One region of the Neobacillus sp. NPDC093182 genome, then DNA from elsewhere that is predicted to be linked to it. Evidence: riboswitches for the same ligand, from Rfam matches in the RefSeq annotation. Region 1 holds a riboswitch; the other holds the start of a gene.

What was found. A riboswitch is a leader RNA that binds a small molecule or an ion and turns the genes downstream of it on or off. The one in region 1 is predicted to bind FMN.
Region 2: it holds a riboswitch for FMN, as region 1 does, so the genes downstream of both, ACIQAA_RS01610 (ECF transporter S component) here and ribE (riboflavin synthase) in region 1, are expected to answer to the same signal.

The regions. Positions count from the first base shown of each region.
Region 1 is NZ_JBIVOI010000011.1:62,018-74,702, reverse strand. It holds gene qoxB (cytochrome aa3 quinol oxidase subunit I) at 1-1,384, opposite strand, end outside; gene qoxA (cytochrome aa3 quinol oxidase subunit II) at 1,423-2,331, opposite strand; gene ACIQAA_RS19805 (iron-sulfur cluster assembly accessory protein) at 2,642-2,947, shown strand; gene ACIQAA_RS19800 (ABC transporter ATP-binding protein) at 3,061-4,776, shown strand; gene ACIQAA_RS19795 (Cof-type HAD-IIB family hydrolase) at 4,893-5,642, shown strand; gene ACIQAA_RS19790 (cold-shock protein) at 5,834-6,034, shown strand; gene ACIQAA_RS19785 (YwbE family protein) at 6,213-6,419, opposite strand; gene ACIQAA_RS19780 (hypothetical protein) at 6,419-6,622, opposite strand; gene katA (catalase KatA) at 6,857-8,317, shown strand; gene ACIQAA_RS19770 (oxidoreductase) at 8,463-9,311, shown strand; gene ACIQAA_RS19765 (GyrI-like domain-containing protein) at 9,428-9,898, shown strand; FMN riboswitch at 9,992-10,137, shown strand; gene ribE (riboflavin synthase) at 10,314-10,973, shown strand; gene ribB (3,4-dihydroxy-2-butanone-4-phosphate synthase) at 10,998-12,113, shown strand; gene ribH (6,7-dimethyl-8-ribityllumazine synthase) at 12,143-12,613, shown strand.
Region 2 is NZ_JBIVOI010000001.1:295,247-307,931, reverse strand. It holds gene ACIQAA_RS01630 (ATP-binding protein) at 1-103, shown strand, start outside; gene sigX (RNA polymerase sigma factor SigX) at 300-851, shown strand; gene ACIQAA_RS01620 (hypothetical protein) at 826-1,995, shown strand; gene ACIQAA_RS01615 (peptidoglycan DD-metalloendopeptidase family protein) at 2,176-2,898, shown strand; FMN riboswitch at 2,990-3,121, shown strand; gene ACIQAA_RS01610 (ECF transporter S component) at 3,287-3,856, shown strand; gene ACIQAA_RS01605 (ferredoxin) at 3,976-4,224, opposite strand; gene ACIQAA_RS01600 (YpbB family protein) at 4,460-5,506, shown strand; gene ACIQAA_RS01595 (RecQ family ATP-dependent DNA helicase) at 5,497-7,005, shown strand; gene ACIQAA_RS01590 (CPBP family intramembrane glutamic endopeptidase) at 7,002-7,610, shown strand; gene ACIQAA_RS01585 (LysM peptidoglycan-binding domain-containing protein) at 7,603-8,250, shown strand; gene ACIQAA_RS01580 (DUF2663 family protein) at 8,339-8,794, shown strand; gene ACIQAA_RS01575 (manganese catalase family protein) at 8,827-9,396, opposite strand; gene ACIQAA_RS01570 (spore coat protein CotJB) at 9,432-9,692, opposite strand; gene ACIQAA_RS01565 (spore coat associated protein CotJA) at 9,689-9,919, opposite strand; gene ACIQAA_RS01560 (hypothetical protein) at 10,159-10,401, shown strand; gene ACIQAA_RS01555 (metallophosphoesterase) at 10,473-11,240, shown strand; gene ACIQAA_RS01550 (MerR family transcriptional regulator) at 11,285-12,196, shown strand; gene ACIQAA_RS01545 (genetic competence negative regulator) at 12,268-12,685, shown strand, end outside.

The sequences.
Region 1 (12,685 bases):
AGATGAAGCCGATTGAAAGCAGCCATGCTGTCCATTTACCAATTTTCTCATTTAACATGAAACCAAACATTTTTGGCCAATAATAGTGCAGCCCTGCCAGCATTGCATAAACAACACCAGGAATAATAACGTTGTGGAAGTGAGCAACTAAGAACATTGTATTATGATATTGATAGTCTGCAGCAGACATCGCTAGCATAACCCCGGTAACTCCGCCGAGTGTAAATAACGGAATGAAGAGTATGCTATAAAGCATTGGTGTAGTAAAAACAATTTTTCCTTTTCTAAGCGTGAAGAGCCAGTTAAAGATCTTTACACCAGTAGGAACAGCAATTGCCATGGTTGTAATCGAGAAAATACTATTTGTTAATGCACCTTGCCCCATGGTAAAGAAATGGTGCGCCCAAACTAAGAATGATAGTAACGAGATAATAACCATTGAGCCGACCATAGATTTATAACCATATAGGTTACGACGTGCAAAGGTTGAGATAACTTCACTATAAATACCGAAAGCCGGCAGGATTAAGATATATACTTCAGGGTGTCCCCAAACCCAGAAAATGTTCGCCCAAAGCATATCCATACCGCCATTATCCATAGTAAAGAAATGTGTTCCAAATTGACGATCCAGCGTTCCCATTGCAAGTAAAACGGCTAAAACTGGAAATGCGAATACGATGATGACGTTGGCAATTAAAGCAGACCAAGTAAACATTGGCATTTTCATTAATGTCATACCAGGTGCTCTCATTTTGAGAATGGTAGTAATAAAGTTAATACCGGTCATTAATGTACCAATACCAGCAATCTGAATCGCAATCATATAATAATTGGTACCGACAGATGTACTGAATTCGTTACCTGCAAGCGGGAAGTAAGAGGTCCAGCCTGCGTCAGGTGAGCCGCCGACAACGAATGAAATGTTGAATAACATCGCACCCATAAAGAATAACCAAAAGCTTAATGCGTTCAAACGTGGGAAGGCCACATCGCGTGCTCCAATTTGTAGTGGAACAACAAAGTTCATAAAGAACATGATGAATGGCATTGCCATAAAGAGAATCATTACGATCCCGTGTGTAGTGAAAATTTCATTGTAGTGCTGAGCGTCGAGCAGTGTATTTTCAGGTACTGCCAGCTGAGCACGCATCATGATGGCGTCAACTCCGCCTCGGAATAGCATAAGGAGGGCAGAGAGCAGATACATAATACCAATTCGTTTGTGGTCAACAGTTGTCAGCCACTCACGCCATAGGTAGCCCCATTTTTTAAAATAAGTTAATCCGGCAATAACGGCGATTATTGTAAGTCCGATGGCAGCCATCGAAGCATAAATCGCAAGACTTGGATGTGGAACGGCAAATCGATCAAAGAAATCCATTTATTATATCTCCTTTCAAGGGAAGATTACTTTTAATATTAATGACTCATACCTTCATGTCCGGTATGGGATTCTGTGTGAGTTTCTGTTTCAGGTGTTTCTTCGCTATGATCATGGCCAGCTGGCGGCGGTGAAAACTCTAGGTGAGTCCCAGTGTATGTTTGCTGCCCTAGATGACCTGGTTCTAATAATTCTTCGAATTTTTCCTCTGTAATCGGTTTTGCAGTTTCTTTTACTTCTTTTACCCAGTCATCAAAATCCTCTTGAGACATGGCTGTTACATTGAAGGTATTTTCAGCAAATCCTTTACCCGAGAAGTTTGCATTTCGCCCCATGAATTCACCAGGGACATCTGCGGCTAAATGTAAAGTTGTTACATGGTCACCCATTGCATATTTTTGTCCCCCAAGTTGTGGAATCCAAAAACTAGTAATGGGTCCATATGAATATAGTTTAAATTCCAGTGGTCGGTCTGTTGGGATATATAAGTAATTTACTGTTTCAATGCCTTCTTCTGGGTAACTAAAGTGCCACTTCCAGTTCGAGGATGAAGCATAAACGACCAATGGTTCCTTATCTTCGTATCCTTTTGGTTTTGCCTCAACAATATAGTTACTTTGAACGGATACATAAGATAGGAAAGCAACGATTAATACTGGAATACCTACCATAATGACCTCAACCCAAAGGTTTCCTTCAATATGAGGTGGTTCATAATCTGCTTTTTGTTTAGAAGCACGATATTTCACTAACATATAGACTAACAATGCAAAAACAACAATGACAATAAAAGCCATAACCCCTATCGATAATAGGATGTCGCTTGCCTGTCTTTCTGCTTGAGGTCCTTTAGGATCCAAGACAAGTAATGGCTCACAACCAGATAATATCGTGATGATTGTAAAGAACACTGTAAAGAAAGCCATTTTAATACCCTTTTTGTGCATTTTTTATAACTCCTCTCATTAATAATCACTGTGGTTATTCGTGAATTCATTCACAAACTTGTTTTCGGATTTATCAAAAATTATTACTACCTAATAATAACTATATAATTAGTGTTATTATCCCGTACCACAATATTAACAACAAAGGTGTGATGTTTATATACGTTTTTTGAAGAATTTGTGACAAATTTGTTAAGGTTTTAAATTCCAATATAAAATGGCCTGGAAGTTGCAATAATAAAATAATTGTCTATTTTTGCAAATTAATGGGATAATGAATATGTATACCAATGGAATAGGAGAGACAAACATGAAAGTCAAAATTAATCGCCATGCAGCGAAAGCTTTGAAAAAAATGCTAGAAGGTCCAGAAGCAGAAGGGAAATTGTTCCGTGTGTATGTAACCAATATGCATGGCGACCATGCCCATTATGATTTAATGCTGGATACTCCAACAGAGCATGATGAAGTGGTAAAAACAGATAAGGACATAGATATCATTCTAGATACTCGTGAGGAATATCTTGATGGTGTATGGATTCAACTGTTTCATGTTCCAAAGGAAGAATGGCTGATTACCAACCCATCAAAGGGCGGCCATCACCACCATCATTAATAAAATATAGAATAAAATGAATTCCACCTGAAGTTATTCTAGGTGGTTTTTTGATTGTAATTTTCTAAATATTTTCATATAATCCAAGTACTTACATAAAAAGGAGATCTGCGATGATTCGACGTTTCTTTTCCTATTACAAACCGCATAAAAAGCTTTTTATTCTAGATTTTAGCAGTGCAGTCGTTGTAGCGGTTTTAGAGTTAGCCTTTCCACTTGCAGTATCATGGTTTATTGATGAACTGCTACCCGGAGGAGAGTGGCAAACCATTGTAACTGTCAGTATAGCGCTGCTAACGGTTTATATCCTTAGTACCTTCTTGCAGTTTGTTGTGAACTACTGGGGTCACAAGCTTGGTATTAATATTGAAACAGATATGAGACAAGAACTTTTTGAGCATGTACAAAAACAGTCGTTCCGCTTTTTCGATAATACCAAGACCGGGCATATTATGAGCAGGATTACCAATGACCTTTTTGACCTGGGTGAACTTGCACACCATGGACCTGAGGATGTTTTCATTGCGGTAATGACGTTTATCGGTGCATTCTGGATTATGCTGACGATCAATGTGCAACTAGCACTTGTTGCTGTTTTGATTTTACCGTTATTGGCATTATTAGTTGTAGTCTGTAATCTAAAGATGAATAAAGCCTGGAGTCATATGTACACAAGCATTGCAGATGTAAATGCTAGAGTGGAAGATAGTGTTTCAGGAAGCCGTGTGGTTCAATCATTTACAAATGAAGATTTTGAGATTGCAAGATTTCGAAAAAATAATCATAAATATCGAAATGCAAAACTAGTTGGATATCGCGTGATGTCTTTCAGTCTATCGGGTATTTATATGATGACAAGACTTATTACGATAATTGTACTTGTTTATGGTGCTTGGCTTAGCTTCACAGGTCAGCTTACTTACGGGGAACTTGTCGGATTTGTTCTTTATGTAAATGTTCTATTTAAACCTATCGATAAAATTAGCGCTATCATGGAATTGTATCCAAAAGGCATGGCAGGATTTAAACGTTTTACGGAGATTATTGATTCTGAGCCAGAAGTTAAAGATACGGAAGATGCGATTGAAGTAGCTGCACTTAGCGGGGATATAGCCTTTAAAGATGTTACTTTCAGCTATGATAAGCAAAAATCAGTGCTTGAAAATATAAACTTGGACATTCGTGCAGGCGAAACGATTGCGTTTGTCGGACCATCAGGGGCAGGTAAAACCACCATTTGTTCATTAATTCCGAGGTTTTATGATGTCAGCAAGGGCAGCATTATGATTGATGGATTCGATATTCGTAACATCACAAAAAAATCACTGCGCTCTCAAATCGGTATTGTTCAACAAGATGTCTTTCTTTTTACAGGGACCATCAGAGAAAATATTGCATACGGAAAGAGAAATGCTACAGATGATGAAATAATTGATGCTGCAAAACGTGCTCATCTTGAAAAATTTATTCAATCACTGCCTGATGGATATGATACAGAAATCGGAGAACGCGGATTAAAGCTATCCGGCGGTCAAAAACAAAGACTTGCCATTGCAAGGATGTTTTTGAAGAATCCTCCTATTTTAATCCTCGATGAAGCAACTTCAGCACTAGATACTGAAACAGAAATGGTAATTCAAGAAGCATTGAATGAACTTGCTAAAAATAGAACAACCTTGATTATTGCACATAGACTTGCAACGATTCGGAATGCTGACCGGATCATTGTCGTGACCGAAGATGGTATTGCTGAGGAAGGCGGTCATGACGAGTTAATACAACAAGGCGGTATTTTTGCAAGCCTTCACCGGGTACAATATCAGCAGTAACTGTGAGAAAGCCTTACGATAATTCGTAGGGGTTTTTTGTTAAAAATGAACGATATTTTGAGGATAAATGAATATGGTGTACTCTAATAATATGGTTTTAAAGGAGTTGATTACATATGGAAAATTTCAAAAGTGATAATGGGATAAAATTAATCGCTCTTGATATGGACGGGACTCTGTTGAATGATCAACATGAGATATCAGAAGCAAACCGTCAGGCGATTACGGAAGCTCAGGAAAAAGGAATTTATGTGGTCCTTAGTACTGGACGCTCACTTAGAAAATGTGAAAAGCATGCAGATTCTTTAGCATTATCATCGTATTTGGTGACGGTAAATGGCAGTGAAATTTGGGATGAGAAAAGAGGGCTGGTGGAAAGAAATCTAGTCCAGTCTGAATCCATTCAATGGATGACAGAGCTTACCAAAAAGCATAAGGTCCGTTATTGGGCCATCAGTACGAGTCGAAACTGGTTTGATGAAATGCCAGAGGACATTCATGGAGAGGAATGGCTGAAATTTGGATTTAACATTAAAGATGTCCCTACCAGAGACAAAATTTTAAAAGAGCTGCAGGCCCGTGGGGAGTTTGAATTAAGCAACTCCACTCCAACAAATATAGAAGTAAACCCAGCTGGGATTAATAAAGCGAAAGGACTGAAATTAGTCTGTGAACGTATTGGAATAGATATGAAAAATGTCATGGCTGTAGGCGACAGTCTTAATGATTTGGCAATGATAAAAGAAGCCGGATTAGGCATTGCAATGGGAAATGCTCAGGATACCGTAAAAAAGGCGGCAGCTTGGGTTACATCTTCAAATAATGAAGATGGTGTTGCTATAGCAATTCAGAAATGGGTGCTGTAATAGTATCTTTCACGAACTATTAACATTATTCAGATGGAAATATATTTTTTTTGAAATAAAATTGATTAAAGTGTGAAATACTTTATATACAAGAGGAAATTGTTTAAAAATAATTTCTCTTGGTTATAATAATCGGGCAAGACTATATTGCAATTTCATGTAATTGTTACATGCTAGGAGGAGCTACAAAAATGGAACAAGGTAAAGTAAAATGGTTTAACGGTGAAAAAGGCTTTGGATTTATTGAGCGTGATGGCGGAGACGATGTTTTCGTTCATTTCTCAGCTATTCAAGGTGAAGGTTACAAAACCTTAGATGAAGGTCAAGAAGTGACGTTTGAAATCGAAAATGGACAACGTGGTCCACAAGCGGTTAACGTTCGTAAAGCATAATAAACCTTCTAAATAAAACAGACTCCAATTGTGAGTCTGTTTTTTATTTTATTTTTCTGTAAGAGTTCATAAAAAAAACTCCACAATAAGTGGAGTTCAATATGTGATAAGTAAAATGGTTATTTATAGTATAGGGTTAATTAAGAAAATTCATACCTAGGGCAGTTCATGTTACCCGTTAGGAGGACGTTGAATTTACTATTTCCTGCACTCTGCCAACTTGACCATCCATTAACCTTACCTTTATTCCATGAGGATGAAAGCTTGAGTTTGTTAAAATATCCTTCACTACACCACTTGTAAGTTTTCCAGTTCTTTGATCAGCCTTAAGTACAATTTTAACCTGAGTACCGGCAGTGATGTCTTTTCTATTTTGCCCGTTCATTAAACACCCATTTTCCTGCGGGTATTACTTACTTTTTTCGTCTGCTGGCTTTTCATTTTTTGGCTATTTTGAAGACCGCCCTGGGTGTTATTCGCTGCTGCAGCTTTGTTCTTCTTATTCGCTAACTGCTGCTTCATCGCTTCCTGCAAACTCATTTTCTTTTTTGGTTCTTCATTTTGGTTTGTTTGATTGTTTTCTGACATTAGGAAATCCTCCTGAAAAAATGTACTTTCATACCCTCAGTATAATCTATTTACACTAAAATTAACAATTTCGTCTTTTAATTTTAATACCACCTTTTAAATGTATGGCGGAAAACTAACTTATTTGATTATATTTAATATTATTTTATAATTATTTTAATTTAGTATTGATTTTAATAAAATTTTCATTATAATTTTGTTGAGTAGTAATTAAATAGTTTATGAGGTGATTAAATGAGTAACGAGAAAAAACATATTACAACAAGCTACGGAGCACCAGTAGGAGATAATCAAAATTCGATGACTGCCGGCTCCCGTGGACCAACATTTATCCAGGATGTGCATTTACTAGAGAAATTAGCACACTTCAACCGCGAGCGAGTGCCTGAGAGGGTTGTTCATGCAAAAGGTACTGGGGCACATGGATATTTTGAAGTCACCAATGATATGTCAAAATATACAAAAGCAAAATTATTTAATGGTGTTGGCAAAACCACACCAATGTTTATTCGATTCTCAACTGTAGCAGGTGAGTTAGGCTCAGCTGATACTGTGAGAGATCCACGCGGTTTTGCTGTTAAGTTTTATACAGAAGAAGGAAATTATGATTTAGTAGGAAACAATACTCCTATTTTCTTTATCAGAGACGCGATTAAATTTCCAGACTTTATCCATACACAAAAAAGAGACCCGCGCACTCATTTGAAAAATCCAAATGCGGTTTGGGATTTCTGGTCATTATCACCAGAATCATTACACCAAGTAACATACTTGATGGGTGATCGTGGTATTCCTGCAACACTTCGTCATATGAATGGATATGGAAGCCATACTTTCAAATGGGTAAATGCAGAAGGCGAAGCTGTCTGGGTGAAATATCACTTTAAAACTGAGCAAGGTGTTAAGAATATGACAAATGACGTTGCTGCAAAGCTTGCTGGTGAAAATCCCGATTATCATACAGAAGATTTATTTAATGCGATTGAACAGGGCGACTTCCCTAAATGGACGTTATATGTTCAAATCATGTCTTTAGAAGACGCTGATACTTATCGTTTTGATCCATTTGATGTAACCAAAGTATGGTCACATAAGGATTACCCATTAATGGAAGTGGGACAAATGGTATTAAACCGTAATCCAGAAAATTACTTTGCAGAAGTAGAGCAGGCTGCGTTCTCACCTGGAACGCTGGTGCCTGGTATTGAGCCTTCACCAGATAAAATGCTGCAGGGCCGCTTATTTGCTTATTCCGATGCGCATCGCTATCGTGTAGGAGCCAATCACAACCTGCTTCCTATTAATCGTCCAAATGTTGAAGTAAATAACTATCAGCGTGATGGTCAAATGCGCTTTGACAATAATGGCGGCGGTTCGGTTTACTATGAACCTAACAGCTTTGGAGGTCCAACAGAATCACCGGCTGCGAAAACGACTGCATTCCCAGTTTCTGGTGTTGCGGAAAGTGTTTCATACGACCACAACGATCATTACACACAAGCTGGGGACCTGTATCGCTTAATGTCCAAGGAAGAGCGTGCTCGTCTCATTGAAACGATTGTAGGTGCCATGAAGCCTGTTGAGAGAGATGATATTAAACTTCGTCAAATTCAACACTTCTATAAGGCAGATCCAGAGTATGGTGAAAGAGTAGCAAAGGGTTTAGGCCTGGCGATTCCACAAGAAGTGCAATAAATAGGAAAAACAAAAAAGACTGGTCAAGATGACAGTCTTTTTGTTTTTTTTTTGAATTAATTATGAAAAAATCGTAACTTTCGACAATTTTTGCGAATTTCCCGTATTAAACTAATTCTTGCAGAAGTGAAAGGGAGATAAATGAATGAATAACAAAACAGCGATTATAACCGGTACATCCAGCGGATTTGGATTGAGTACCTCTGTTGAATTAGCACGAAAGGGTTTTACCGTTATTGCTGCTATGAGGAACAGCCGTAAAAGCAGCAGCCTGTTGGAAGAGGCAAGAAAGCATGGAGCAGCATCCCGAATCATTGTTTTTGAATTAGATGTTACGGATGAAAAATCAATCCTAGCATTCCAAACGCGAGTACTCAATGAGGTTGGGAAAATAGATGTTTTGATTAATAATGCTGGTTATGCCGGTGCTGGCTTTGTTGAAGAAATTTCGATGGATGAGTACCGAAAACAATTTGAAACAAATGTCTTTGGGGTTATTGCCGTCACCAAGGCCTTTTTACCTGTGATGAGGAAACAAAAGTATGGATGTATTATTAATGTTAGCAGCATTAGCGGTAAGGTAGCTTTCCCTGGACTTTCACCCTATATTGCCTCAAAGCATGCTATTGAGGGCTGGAGTGAGAGTCTTCGTTTAGAAATGCAGCCATTTGGAGTGAAGGTGGTTTTAATTGAACCTGGTTCCTATAAAACAAATATTTGGTCGAGTGGTAAACAGGTTGCAGTTAAATCATTGCAGACCGATTCACCTTATCAAGATTATATGCAAAGCATAGAAAGATATATTGCAGAAGGCGAAAACAGCTTTGGCGACCCTCTTGATGTTGCAAGAAAAATAACTGAAATTGCCATAATGGAAAACCCTGATATAAGGTATCCCATTGGCCGTGGTGTGAAAACTTCTATACTTTTGAAGAATTTATTACCATGGAGACTGTGGGAAAAAATTATCATAAGTAAACTGTTCCAAAAATAATATGATTAAGTCAGCGTCAAATTTAAAGTATTCACGATGTTGTCGTTTTTAGGAAGGAATTTCAGGGATACAGTGAGAATAATAGATATATGAACAACTTTAGAGGAGGGATATGTTTGGATATCCAAGTGCTTGAAAAAGAAGAAATGAAGGTAGTTGGAATTTCGTGGAGCGGTACCTATTCACAACTGAATACCATTCCCGAATTATTTAATGTGATGAAAGAGCGGATTGATGAGGTACCTAATCAAACGAATACTTCTATCTTCATTGCTCCCTTTCATAGCAGAGAAACGGAATTGACCTATTATGTAACAACACCAGTGGAAAAGCTGGAAAATGTCCCTGAGGGTATGGTAGGGTTCACAATTCCTCGTAAAAATTATGTTTGTACTTCGCATAAAGGGAGTCTAGAAGAAGTAGAAAATACATATAAGCAGACGTTGGTATGGATGCAGGAGTATGGTTATGATTTGGATAACAATGCCCTGAGTTTAGAAGTGTTTAAACAAATAGATCTTGATAACGATGGAAATATTCAATTTGAACTTTATCTGCCTGTAAAAACGTATGGAAGCGATTATTAAATTGGATGTGAAGGAGAAGATTTTGACTTCTGCTTCTTTTCTTTAGCAATTGTCACAACTATTAGGTATACTAGTAGTAATCATATAGTTGAATAATTCCTTCGGGGTCAGGTGAAATTCCTAACCGGCGGTGATGAAGCGCAGCTTCTTAGTCCGTGACCCGTTTAACAAAATGTTAAGCGGTGGATCTGGTGAAACTCCAGAGCCGACAGTTAAAGTCTGGATGGGAGAAGGAAAAAATCCGGTTTAGCCAAGGGAGCAGTCTACCCTTTTTTAAGCCCTATTTTCTCATTGCCTTTTCCAAGGACCCTGAAGTGTTTCATATCTTCAGGGTCCTTTTTTCTTCTTTTATGATCGTAAGCCAGGAAAAAAATTTGCATGAACTTGCAAAAGATAGGGAGGGAGAACAAAAGCTATGTTTACCGGCATTATTGAAGAATTAGGAGTAGTAGCGAATATCAAGCGAAGCGGAGAATCCTTTGTTCTAACAATTGACGCGAAAAAAATTCTCAAGGATGTTCATCTTGGCGACAGTATCTCGGTAAACGGTGTTTGTCTTACCGTCACTAGCTTTACTAGCAGCCAGTTTACGGTAGATGTGATGCCTGAAACCGTGAAAGCATCGAGTTTACAATCTTTGAAACGTGGTGCCAAAGTGAATCTCGAAAGAGCCATGGCAGCAGGGGGTCGATTTGGAGGTCATTTCGTTTCAGGTCATATTGATGGTACTGGGGTAATTAAAAGTAAAAAACAGGTGGAAAATGCTGTTTATTACGAAATTGAGGCCTCACCGGAAATATTAAGGTATGTAATTGAAAGAGGTTCGATTGCTGTCGACGGGACAAGCCTTACAGTATTTGGAGTCACAGACGAAACATTTACTTTATCACTCATTCCCCATACTTTATCTGAAAGTATTATCGGTCTTAAGGAGTCCGGAGATATTGTCAATTTAGAATGCGATATGATTGGTAAGTATGTGGGGCATTTTTTAACGAGAGGACAAAATACGGGTAACAAAAAAAGTTCATCCGGTATTAGTGCCAGCTTTTTAGAAGAGCATGGATTTGCTTAAGTACATAGAAAGGAGAGATTACACGTGTTTGATAAAATTGAAGAAGCCTTGATTGATTTACAAAACGGAAAAGTTATCATTGTTTGTGATGACGAGGACCGAGAAAACGAAGGTGACTTTGTCTCATTAGCTGAAAAAGCAACACCAGAGGTAATTAATTTAATGGCTACTCATGGAAGAGGTTTGATCTGTATTCCAATTGAGGAGGAATTGGCGCAGAAATTAGAACTTTTTCCAATGGTTGCAGTTAATACAGATGAACATGGTACCGCCTTTACAGTCAGTATTGACCATAAATTTACCACCACAGGGATATCAGCGTTTGAACGTTCGGCAACCGTATTAAGTATGCTCGACCCGGAATCAAAACCTTCTGATTTTAAAAGGCCAGGCCATATTTTTCCATTGATCGCAAAAAAAGGCGGGGTCTTGAGAAGAACAGGACACACCGAAGCGGCAGTGGATTTAGCAAGACTATGCGGATCTAAGCCTGCAGGAGTGATTTGTGAAATCATGAATGAGGATGGAACCATGGCACGTGTTCCGGAGTTGCGGAAAATTGCCGATGAACTTGACGTCAAGATGATCACCATTAAAGATTTGATTGAATATCGCAATAAAAAAGACAAGCTGGTCAAACGTGAAGTTGAAATCAATTTGCCTACGGAATTTGGTGAATTTAAGGCTGCAGGATACTCAAACGTCATTGATGGAAAAGAGCATTTAGCGTTAATAAAAGGGGAAATTAATCCTGAGAATCCTATCCTTGTTCGTGTTCATTCCGAGTGTTTAACCGGTGATGTTTTCGGTTCTTACCGCTGCGAATGCAGGTCTCAGCTCCATGCGGCATTAAGTCAAATTGAAAGAGCAGGAAACGGAGTCCTCCTTTATATGCGTCAGAGCAGTGGTTTAGTCAATAAATTGCGGGCACACGAGCAGCTAGAGGATGGTCACAACACTGGTGAAGCTGATTTACGTGAATTTGGTATTGGTGCTCAGATTTTAAAGGATTTAGGGATTAGCAAAATGAAATTGTTAACCAATAACCCGCGAAAAATAAAAGGAATTAAGGGATTTGATCTTGAGGTCGTTGAAACAGTTCCTTTGCAAATGGAGATCAACGAAGAAAAGGTAAAATAAAAACTACACAATAATTTGGAGGTATTAAAATGGGACATATTTATGAAGGTAATTTAGTAGGCTCAGGTTTAAAGATAGGAATTGTTGTAGGACGTTTTAACGAGTTTATAACCAGTAAATTATTAAGCGGTGCACAGGATGCTCTTAAAAGACATGGTGTAAGCGAAGATGATGTTGAAATTGCTTGGGTGCCAGGTGCATTCGAAATTCCTTTAGTGGCTCAAAAGATGGCCATTAGCAAAAAATATGATGCTGTTATTACATTAGGAACCGTGATTCGCGGGTCCACACCACATTTCGACTATGTATGTAATGAAGTAGCAAAGGGCGTTTCAAGAATAAATCTAGATAGCGGCATTCCGGTTATTTTTGGAGTATTAACAACAGAATCGATTGAACAGGCGATTGAGCGTGCAGGAACAAAGGCAGGAAATAAAGGCTGGGATGTTGCAACTGGCGCTATTGAAATGGCAAATTTATTGCGAACTTTCGAAAAGTAAAAAGATTTTTGGCGAAATTTGCTTAAAAATATGGCTTTCGTTTTTATTTACTATATAATAAGTCTATCATAA
Region 2 (12,685 bases), on a different contig from region 1:
AGCTATTGCGAAAAATATTATTGATGCACACCGAGGGCATATTTCGGTACAAAGTAAAATTGGACAAGGAACGACATTTACCTTCTTACTTCCACGAAAATAAGAAAAAAATGGCGATTTCTCTTGATTCACGGGGAACATTTTGAAAAACGCAAAACTCATCTATTTACTGGTGAGTTTTTTTGTTTTTTACAGTTCTTAATGTAGCCTTCACTTTTTGGCATAAAAAGTCTATATTTAAAATGTGAAACTTTTTGTACATAAGTATCGACTAATTCTATGAACGGGGAGGGGAATGGATGGACTCCGTTTTCGATGAACTATATCAAAAATATCATCATGACGTTTTTCAATTTTTATTTTATATGGTAAGAAACAAGGAACAGGCAGAGGATTTAGTACAAGAAGTATATATCAGGGTGTTTAAATCCTATCATCGTTTTGAAGGAAAGAGCAGCGAAAAAACGTGGCTTTTTTCTATCGCACGGAATGTCGCAATTGATTCATTTCGAAAGCAAAAGGGATGGAAGGGCAGACTGCTTGAAAAGTTTGATTGGTCTTCAAGCCAAGTAAAAGATGAATACCCAATTCCAGAAGAAATTATGGTTCATAAAGAAGAAGTCAAATGGATTTATCAGTGTTTAGAGCATTGTACAGTGGATCAACGTTCTGTAGTGATATTGCGTTTCTTAAATGATTTATCTATTACCGAAACTGCCGAAACATTGGGGTGGACAGAGAGTAAAGTGAAAACAACACAGCACCGCGCATTAAAGGTTTTAAAGAAGTATATGGAAATGTTTAATGAAAAGGAGGGATTAGAAAGTGAAAAAGTCAGAGTGGAGCGATAAGCAGCTCGAAGAATTACTAAGGCAAATGCCCAAAATACAAGACCATCGCAATCCTCGTGACATATACCAAAATCTTTCTATAAAAAAGAGAAAAAGACCGGCGTGGCTAATTCCAGGTTTTGCAGCTGCAGCGGCCTTACTCCTATTCTTCTTATTAGTTCCTAAAATGTTGAATGGAACACAAAATTCTTTTGATAGTGCAAAACAGGAAGAATCTTCAAGTGAAGCAAAGATAAGCCAGTCTGATGATCACTCATCGCTTTTGATGAAAAAAGAAGATCGTATATCAGGTTCTGAACCTGAAATGGGGATAACCGAAATCAATAAAAATGCTTTATATGATGATGAAGTGGATGATGGAACTGTAATCACCTATTGGATTCCTGATTCGCAGGCACAAAATGTAGTACCTATATCCATTGTTGTTACTCCGGATAATAATAAGAATTGGTTAACTATTTTTACAGAATCAATGGAATTATTAAATGAAGAGGAATGGGGATTATCTGATTATTATCCTGTAAATGCCAAGTTCGAATTGGATGATACTAAGAATACGGTCATTGTTGACGTACCTAAAAATCATCCATATGGGCAAGGTTCTACTGCTGAATTGAATTTTATAACCACGCTTAAGAAAAATATAGCTTCGAACAGCAATGTAAATAAAATTATGCTAAAAACAGATGGTCAGCCCGGTATAGAACTTGGTAATTATGGCGTACTGCAAGAATTAGAAGTAAAACCAGAAGGAAAACACGCTTATTTCTTTTATACACCTGATGGGATGGAAACCACCTACCTCGTCCCTTCGGCTGATACGTATCAAGATATTAACGCTGCTTTCGAAGCAATGAAGACAGATCATCAAGAGCTAGGTCTAGCAGCCTCTTTAGTGCCTTCCTTCCCTATTAAGGAGGTTACAACCAAAGAAAATAATTTAATCATCACCCTGGATGAAAACGCAGCAATGGAGAATAACTTGGAAACCGTGTACTCCTATGAAGCTATTTTATTAACTGCTAAGGATTTTGGGATTGATACGATAACGGTTTTGAATGCCCCTATTCAGCTTTTAGGACCATTTGATTTAACGAAAGAAATGAAAGTTCCACTAGCGCCGAATCTTCGTCAAATCCAATAAAAATGTGTTAAAAAGATTGACCATAACAAGGTTAATCTTTTTTTGTGTATAAAAATCCATTTGTCTCCAAATTATAACAAGTATGTTCAACCGCTCTCATCAAACTATAAGTTCTAAACTTAATTAAGTTAACATATGGTTTGTGGAGGAGAGGACAAGATTAAGGAGGAAAAAAATTAAATGCGAGACTACATAAGGCGGCTTTTAATCGCCGCAATTATGGCGCTTTGTGTCAGTTTATTATTTTTAGGAGGTAAACAGACGGAAGCGAGTATGCGGGATTCACAAGAAATAAAAGCTGGATGGATATGGCCCACGGATGGTGTCGTATCTGATACATATGGGACAAGGCATGGAACACATAAAGGAATAGATATTGCTGGGAGTCTTAATTCACCTATAGTTGCTGTAGAGGATGGCGTAGTTGGTAAATCCTATTATTCGAAAACGTATGGGAATGTTGTCTTTATTAAGCACCCAAATAATTTTGTTACTGTTTATGCTCACTTAAATAATCGACTTGTTAATGAGGGGCAAGCGATTAAACAGGGTGATAGAATTGGAACCATGGGGAGAACGGGTGAATCTACAGGCGTTCATCTCCATTTTGAGAGTCATCAAATCGAATGGACCTATGATAAGAAAAATGCTATCGATCCCGAAAGGCTTCTTGGCAATGCTGAGGTTGGTGTGGCAGTAAAAGGCGGCATGGCTAGTAACATAGAAAGCCTAGTTGCTAGTACGAATGTAAATAGTGATAAGGCCCATTATATTGTACAAGCAGGAGACACACTGACTTCTATAGCAAAGAAAAGTAATCTTACAGTTGAAAAGCTAAAGGAAGTTAATCAATTAAAATCAGATCTTATCATGCCTGAACAAATTTTAGTTATCTATAAATAACTCACCCGCGCTAACCATCAAATATGTGTTAGCGCTTTTTTCTTTTCATAACTAATTATTATTAGTATAATTAAAAAGAAATTAAATATCGATCTATCTTCGGGGCAGGGTGAAATTCCCGATCGGCGGTATTAGAGTAAAACTCTTGAGCCCGCGAGCCGTTATGGCAGGATTTGGTGTGATTCCAAAGCCGACAGTATAGTCTGGATGGGAGAAGATGGAGGTTCTGCGACGTTCAAAAAATGCTGGTATTTTGAACGTTTATTAAGAGTGCCTTTGTAAACTCCCTCAAGATATATTTCTTGAGGTTTTTTATTTTACTGGGACACCTTAAAAGCTGCTGAACCTCTCTTCCTAACTTGATGGATCAAAGAGGAGAGAGGAAAAAATGAAGAAAAACATGAGTGTCAAAGCAATTGTATCAATTGGAATGCTGAGCAGTATCGCATATCTTTTAATGCTGATAAATTTCCCGCTCCCGCCATTCCCAAATTTCTTGTTCATTGATTTTAGCGATATCCCAGCATTAATCGCAGCTTTAATTTTTGGACCTGCTGCAGGAATATTAGTCGAGTTTTTCAAAAATGCCCTTAATTATGTAGCTACTGGAAGTGCAACAGGAATTCCGGTTGGGCATATTGCCAATTTTCTAGCTGGTATATTGTTTGTGCTGCCTACTTACTATGTTTACAACAAAATGAAAACCAGAAAAGGAATGACACTTGCACTGATTGTCGGAACCCTTATTATGGCGGTAATGATGAGCGTTTTAAATTACTTGTTTATTTTACCGGCTTATACTTCGCTGCTGCAGTTCCCTGACATGCGTAATTTAGTAGTACCTGCAATCTTACCTTTCAATATCATTAAAGGCATAATGATGTCTTCAATATTTATGCTGCTATTCATTAGAATGCAGTCATGGATCAATAAATTAACCATTGTAAAAAGTGCTTAATATACTAAAAGTAAGAAACCAGGCGCGATCCCGGTTTCTTATTTTTATTTTATATGAATAAATAACCCCCGCCTAAGTCGGCGGGGGCAGCAGCTTAACAATATTTTAATGACAAAATATTATTCGAATTTAGTTGCGTTGCCTTCAAACGGTTCATCAGCAACTTTAATTGAATCTGTAGGACAGCCTTCGAAAGCATCCATCATGTCATCAATTAATACATCAGGGATTTCAACAATACCCTCATTATCATCAAGAGTTACAAATGCAATACCCTCATCATCATAATCATAAATGTCTGGTGCTGCTGCGCCGCATGCTCCGCATGCAATGCAAGTTTCTTTGTCAACAATCGTATACTTTGCCATGAAAAAAAAACCTCCCAATAAAATAACTTACTACATTCCATATATTATGGAAACGCATTACTCACTCCTATTGTAAAACTCTAAGAGTAACTTTTCAATAGAAAAATGCTCTATAGGATTTGGATTCCGCTAATCCTCCACAATTTTTAGCAGCACGACCGTCTGTTTCATGATAGAATAAGGGATAGAAAAATAGGTGATTTTGTCGATTATAAGCAAAAAGTGGTGGAATGAAATGTGTAAAATTGAAAACATTTTGTTATATTGTTTAAAACAATTAAATGGTGAACGAACAATTTATTCCATCTATCATCTTTTAAATGGAAAAAAATCATCACAAACACTTCAGGATGCACATTTATTTTCACTTAAAAGATACTTTCGGATACTTGAACCATTAACTCGAGAATCTTTTGAAGAGATTTTTAATCACTTAATTGAAAAAAAACTGGTTGAACCATGTGGGGAACAAAGATTTCTACTTACCTCAGCTGGCGAAGATTACTTAATAAATCATTCACAGCCCTATTATGTAAATGGCTGGCGGTATCAACCCTTTACTTTATTAGTTTGGGAAAGACTCTCGTTATTAGTACAAGTAACTTCAAATTTTACATTCCAAGAAACGAAATATATCCCAATCCAAAAAAATGTGGACGTTCATAACTGGTTAAAGGGTTTTCTAAAGTCTGCCTCTATACCCAAGCGAGAGCTGGGAAAATCCCTTTTTTCGGAATTAGTTAATATTTTTGAACAGGCAAGGGATGTCAATCCAGACGTCTTAATCTTTCGATTAACGGGATACAAGCAAATTGGGTTGACCTCGTCCCAAATTGCGAAAAAGTTAAATATAGATTCAACACACTATCATCTCGAATTTATTAATTCAATTCATTGTTTACTTCATTTTGTTGAAACTGATCCTTTTCGCTTTAAAGTGTTATCATCGCTGCTTGCTAATTTAGACCAAAAGGATTCCTTAACACTTTCGGCTCGTAAAACCCTGGTGCTTTTAAATCAAGGCTTTACCGCTGAGGAGATCTCAAGCATTCGGAATCTAAAAATAAGTACGATTGAAGACCATCTTGTAGAGTTTGCTTTGAATGTTAAAGATTTTTCTATTAACTCATATGTAGATGAAGAAATTCAGCTTAAGATTTTAGAAATTTCAAGGCGAGAATCTACTAGGGAGCTTAAGGTAATTAGGAACACTTTAAAAACAGCTTCCTACTTTCAAATCAGACTCGTTCTTGCAAAGTATGGTGATAGACAATGGAATTAGAAAATCTTCTTAATAAGTATTTTGGGTATCAAACCTTTAAAACCGGGCAAAAGGAAGTGATTTCTTCTCTGCTTGGAGGGAACCACACGATTGCAATGCTTCCAACAGGCACTGGAAAATCCTTATGCTACCAACTGCCAGGGTATTGTCTAGAAGGTCAAATCTTAATCATTTCTCCTCTGTTATCTTTAATGCAGGACCAGGTGGAACAATTAATGAAGTTTGGCGAGAAACGGGTCATTGCATTGAATTCTTTTCTTGATTCGGAGAAGAGAGGATACGTATTACGGAATTTAACAAAATATAAATATATTTTCGTTTCGCCAGAGATGTTAAGCTTGCCTATTATTATGAACAGGCTGCAGGCTCTTACTGTTTCATTATTTGTAGTAGATGAGGCACATTGTATTTCACAGTGGGGCTACGACTTTCGCCCGGAATATTCGAAGTTAGGAGAATACCGGAAACAATTAGGGAATCCCCTAACCCTCGCTTTAACAGCAACAGCAACCAAAAAAGTAAGAGAGGATATTATTCAATCTCTCGACTTACAGAGTTTTACTAAGATTGAATCAACGATAGACCGGCCTAATATCGCTTTTTATATTGAAGAAGTACCTAACTATTATGATAAACAATCTCGTTTGATAGAATTAGTTCGACAGCTTCAAAAACCGGGAATCATTTATTTTTCAAGTAAGAAAATGGCTGAACAAATGGCTTCTCTATTAGCGGAAAAGGGTATTACTAAAGCCATGGCTTACCATGGAGGCTTAGACCAGGAACAAAGAATCTTAATACAACAACAATTTATTCATGGACAACTCGATGTAATTTGTGCAACAAGTGCTTTTGGAATGGGAGTTAATAAGGAAAATATAAGATTTATTATTCATTACCATATGCCAATGCAAGTCGAATCTTACCTGCAGGAAATTGGGCGGGCAGGACGCGATGGTGAGGATAGTATTGCGATTTTACTATATTCTCCAGGAGATGAACAGCTTCCAGTACAGCTGGCAGAAAGCGAATTACCGTCTGAGCTGCAAATTGACTGGCTATTTTCATATTTTCCAAAGGAAGAAAATCTGAATGACCATTTTCTTAAAATGAATCAGCATTTACGAGAAGATGGGGGGTTCTCGGAGGTTCAGTGGCGGATTATTCAAGACTTTATCAAAAAGCCTGTAGCTTTTTCAAACTTAGAACAAGCAAGACAGAGCTTGAAGGATTTTGTTAATGATAGATTAAAGGTTAAGAAGGACAGTATTCATTATTTAAAAAAGTGGATTAAATCCAAATCGTGTAGAAGAGAATTAATTCTAGATTATTTTGAAGAAGAGCCTGTTGAGGGAAATAAACAGAATTGCTGCGACGTTTGTGGAATTCAGTTACAAGAATACGAAGCAGCGGATAATGTCCACAACAACACTGTTAACGAAGAAATGTGGAAGGATTATTTAGCCAATATTCTACTAAATCGTGAGTTGAGTATATGAAAAATAAATATAATGAACTAATTAAAGGATTAACCGATAGAGAACTGCTCTCTCATCTATATATGACCCAAATCTTACTGCTTGGCATTACATTTATTTTAGGCATTCTATTATTTGATCATTTTTCATATTTGCAAACCATTGACTTTTCTGATGTGAGAATTTTGTTAATTGGCGTTCCAGCAGGTGCAACTGTAGTCATTGTAGATATTATATTAATCAAATTACTACCAAAGTCTTTTTACGACGATGGAGGTTTGAACGAAAGAATTTTTAAGAATAGAAGTGTTTTTCACATAGCTTTGATTGCAGCATTTGTTGCATTCAGTGAAGAGCTGCTTTTTCGTGGTGTCATCCAAACGAAGGTTGGATTAATTCTTGCAAGTCTTATTTTTGCCATTATACATTATCGATACCTTTTTAATTGGTTTTTATTTTCTAATATTGTCATTCTTAGTTTTTTTATTGGCTCCGTTTATGAATGGAGTAACAATTTAGCTCTTACGATGATCATGCATTTTACAATTGATTTTTTATTAGGGCTTTATATTAAATATAAACTCACCATAGATGTCGATGAACAGGAGGGACTGCTTCATGAATAAAGAAGAACCTTTTAGAAGCCAGGCGGAACGGCTAAAACGGCGAATTGAAAAAATTAATGAAGAAACAACTGAGGTTCGTGACCAATTACCTCCGAGGGAACAAATTCATAGGGAAAAAAGAAAGAAAACAAAATGGAAAATAAAGTATCCAATTATTCGTATCCTGGTATTATTTTTTATTCTTCTTCCTATCGTTATTTTTAGTGCTTACTCGTATCTTGAGGAGGGAAAAGGCGGTAAAACTGAGAAAGTCACCGGTGACTCTTCTGGATATGAAGTCATTAACTTTGAAAAACCTGAAACGGAAAGTACGATTGAAACCGAAGTAGAGGAAAAAGAAAACGCCCCTGTGGAGGATGACCAAGAGGCTATCGAAGTTCAAAAGTCTATCAGCCAGGATGCTCCAATTGAGAGTCCAGCTTCTGAACCGACTCCTATTAGCGGGCAAGGCACCGATAAAAATGTTGAACCTGCGCCTTCAGTCATTTATCATACAGTTAAATCGGGAGAAAATCTTTATCGAATTTCTTTGAAATATTACCATTCAAAAGCTGGAGAGGATATTATCCGGAAAGCCAATAACATGAAAGGTAATGAAATTTATTTAGGTCAAGTTTTAAAAATTCCATTAAATAAGTAGCCGATCATTTTTTGGTCGGTTTTTTTTATGTAATTTTTCATATTTTATCGGACAAGTTCATATTTATGTTACTGAGGTGGTTGATAGTATGGATAAACCAATACGTTCACTGGAGTATACTGATGAGGCAACGAAACAAATGCTGGAAAACGTACGCAAAAGGAAAATTAAATTTGATACAGCCAAAAGATGGCATTATTTAACCATCTATTCTATGCTCCTTTTTGCATTCCTATTTTTTAGTTATTTCTATTTTATGATTGCTAAACAATACTCTTATTCTTTCTTTGCAATGTTTTCAGCCTCTGTTAGTGACGCCGTAAATATCGGTTTATTTGCCATTACAGCAATCCTGTATGGGGCGATGAATGTCTTAAGGCAGCAAAAAGATAAAAAAGAAAAAGAATACCAGGAATTAAGGTGCGAAATCGTAAATCGCAGCAAGGATCTTTGGAAGAAAGAAGAGCATTGGAAAAATCGCCATCTTGATTTTGAGGTAATGAAAAAAATCTATGACATTAATCTTTATCACGAAAAAAAATAAGAAGCAGCGATAAACTGCTTCTTCTGGCATTTTTAAAAAAACTTCTTTTTACCTTGTTCGTCTTTTAATATTTCTACTGCTTCACGGAAGCGCTGCGAATGAACAATTTCACGTTCGCGCAGGAATCTAAGACCATCATTTAAATCAGGGTCATCACTTAGATTAATAATCCATTGGTACGTGGCCCTCGCCTTTTCTTCTGCTGCAATATCTTCGTAAAGATCAGCAATCGGATCACCTTTGGCTTGTATATAGGAAGCTGTCCAAGGTACTCCTGCAGCATTATGGTAAAATAATGCATTATCATGGTTGGAATAATGGTCTCCAAGACCCGCTGCTTTCATCATTTCTGGGGTGGCATCCTTCGTTAGTTTATAAATCATGGTGGCTATCATTTCTAGATGTGCGAACTCCTCAGTGCCAATATCAGTTAATAACCCAATGACTTTATCAGGTATAGAATATCTTTGATTTAGATAACGTAAAGCTGCTGAAAGCTCACCATCTGCCCCACCATATTGTTCAATTAGATATTTGGCTAAAGTTGGATTGCAAGTACTAACTCGAACTGGATATTGAAGCTTCTTTTCGTATATCCACATGTACAGAATTACCTCCCTCAGTTTATAAATTTAGATTAAACTTGCCAAGGCCATGGAGGATCGTTCCAATTCCATGGGTGTCCCGAGTAGCTGTTGCCAAACTGCAAAAGGGGTCCAAATTGACTTTCAAAAGCCTTTTTTAACGTTTTTCTTTCTTTTGCATAATGATTAAATTGCTTAATGGCCTCGAGATCGTCCGGATGTGTATCTAAATACAATTGTAATTCAACTAAAACAAAGTCTACTGCTTGAAGCTGCTCTAACATCTGATAATATTCGGCTGGAATTTGTTTCATCGTGGCACTCCCCCCGTTGCTTTCTCAAAAGGGTTGAAGTAAGGATCATAAAATGGTTTCCATAGTGTCCCTGCTTTTAATGCTTCAAGTGGTGTGAATTGTGGAAGATTTGGAGGTTGAAAACCGATATAAAGATTCGGCGGAGTAGAATATACTTTTTCTGGTATTGGTTTGCAGGGGTCAAACGGACTGACGACGGGACAGTATGATTTATAATGTGTAAACATTGTCTCCCTCCCTTAGTAAACATCAATAATAAATATGATAATTTTCAAGATTCATGACATAATACTTGAGATAAAAAGGATAATTCAATGTTTTGTTGAACTATAATTAGGAAGGTAGGATATTCCATAGAGGTGAGCTGGAAGAGCAAGGTTTCCGGATTTTAAGTATTCAGGAGGATTAGTAAATTGAACCGGAAAGAAATGAAATCCTTCTCATACAATGTATGGGAGGGATTTTTGTGTTGAGGATAATCTGGCGGATATTTTTTATTTTTCTGTGTGGATATTTATTTATTGAATGGTTTCCAATTACTGATCCATTACATTTTTCTGATATTTTGGTTGGGCCGATTATTTATCCATTGGAATTTTTTGCTGCCTCATTAGCTTTATTCTTCGGATTATTCGTTAGTGTACAACTATTTAAAGAGATACTCAATCTTACAATAAAGGGAGAAAAGAAAAGACGGAGTAGGCATTAGTCCTTTTTAGTTTTAGTTTTCTTTATGGTATGATTTCCATAGAACATTTTAGAATGGAAAAGGGGAAATGAATGATTATTATTCTTGTTTTACTTTTAATACTAGGAGTAGCCTTAATCTTGTATATGGTAAAAGAAGCATTCCTAAATCACGTAGTACCACATGAAATGACCTTTGAAGATTTTCCAGAGTCGTTCGGTTCGGTATCAATATTTTTTATCTCTGATATACATAAGCGCCTTATTTCGGATGAGATTATCAATACAGTTAAAGGGAAAACTGATATTGTAATAATTGGCGGGGATTTAATGGAGAAAAAGGTTCCTTTTGAAAGGGTTAAGCAAAACCTTGAGAAATTAAAACAGGCTGGTCCAGTATATTTTGTTTGGGGTAATAATGATTATGAAGCGGACTTTCGTAAATTGGATGCCATTCTTTTGGATTCTGGAATAAAAGTATTGGATAATACTTCAGCTATCTTTGAATCTAAAAATGGCGATAAAATATCTTTGCTTGGTGTGGATGAAGTAGGTAAAGGGCGAGACAGATTGGACTTGGCGTTGTTAGATGCCGAGAATAACAGTTTTAAAATATTGGCAAGTCACTACCCAGATATCACAGACAAAATATTGCCCGAACATAATATTCGTCTTGTGCTAAGTGGTCATACTCATGGAGGACAAATACATATTTTGGGTTACAGTCCATATAAAAAAGGGAAAGTAGAAAAATTAGATAATACTACATTATTAATTAGTAATGGCTATGGTACAACAGGGATCCCGTTAAGGCTAGGTGCACCTGCACAATGTCATTTAATTACCATTAAAAAGGGTTAGTTAATTTTCTCAAGAATGGCTGGTTAATTATCGGAGGAATAAGGATGGCGGACCAAGAGGGTAAATATAATATTAAAGCGGCTGCATTAATGCTGGGGATTCAGCCAGGAACGCTGCGAGCATGGGAAAGACGATATCAAATGATTGCTCCTGTTAGAAATGATGCAGGGCATCGATTATATACAGAGGAGCATATCAAAATACTAAAGTGGTTAATAAAAAAGGTTAACCAGGGATTCACCATCAGTCAGGCCGTTTCCTTAATGGGACATAATCAATCTCAGATGGATTCTGAAGCCTTAAACCTGAAGCAGGATAATCCCCTAATCAGTTTGACAGACTCTCTGTACGAAGCCTTAATCCACTTCGAGCATGAGAGGATAAACGAAATTATAAATAATTTGTTTAGTATCTTTACAATGGAAAAAGTTATCATTGATATTTTTAGTCAGATTCTAAAGAAAATAGAGGATTCTTTTAGTGCTGGAAAAATTGTATCTGCACAGAAGTATTTTTCCTTATCTCTTATAAAAGCCAGGGTTGAGACTATTATTCATAGTTTACCTATTAATGTCCATCAGAACAAAGCGTTATGTATAAACTGGTCAAATGATTGGGATAATATTGAGCTCCTAATGTTTTCTTTTTATTTAAGAAAACGTGGTATACAAGTAATAAATATTGGTAAATTTAGTTCAGAAGATGAGAATGACCAAATATTGGATATGATTCATCCTGATTTCGTGATTATCTGTTGTGGGGTTCAGGAGGAGTTAAAAGATGCACTTTTAGTTGTTAATCATCTAACGGTGAAACATAAGGATCTTACGATTGGGCTTGGAGGTAGGGCTATAACTGCAATGAAACCATCTGATAAAGATCTATACTCATCCTTCATTTTTGGACAAACCATTAATGAATGGGAAATTTGGCTAATGGAACGGATGGTCTTTTAGACAAAGCACCAACCAACGCCATTGACATACACTAGGGATAAGAGTTATGTCACGGCAGGGGGCAAAAGAGCATGCGCTTAGAACGCTTAACGGTCAATAAGATAAAGATTTTTTTAACCTCTGATGATTTAATGGAAAGGGGACTTTCCAAGGATGATATTTGGAAAGATTCTATAAAATGGCATCAACTTTTCCATGACATGCTGGAGGAGGCAAGTGAAGAATTTGATGTTGAGATACAAGGTTCTGTTGCAGTTGAAATTTTCTCCTTGCAGGCTCAAGGAATGATTATGATCATAACGGTTGACGATAATATTGAAGATGAAGAAGTCTTATTTGATGGCTTTGTGGAGATGCAAGTAAGGGTTGAAGGCTGTGAAAACCTACTGTATCAATTCGAAAGTATAGAAGATATCATCGCTCTTTCTCACAGGTTGTTTGGATTAAACGTAAATGGCGGCAGTTTATATTCCTATAACAATCGATATT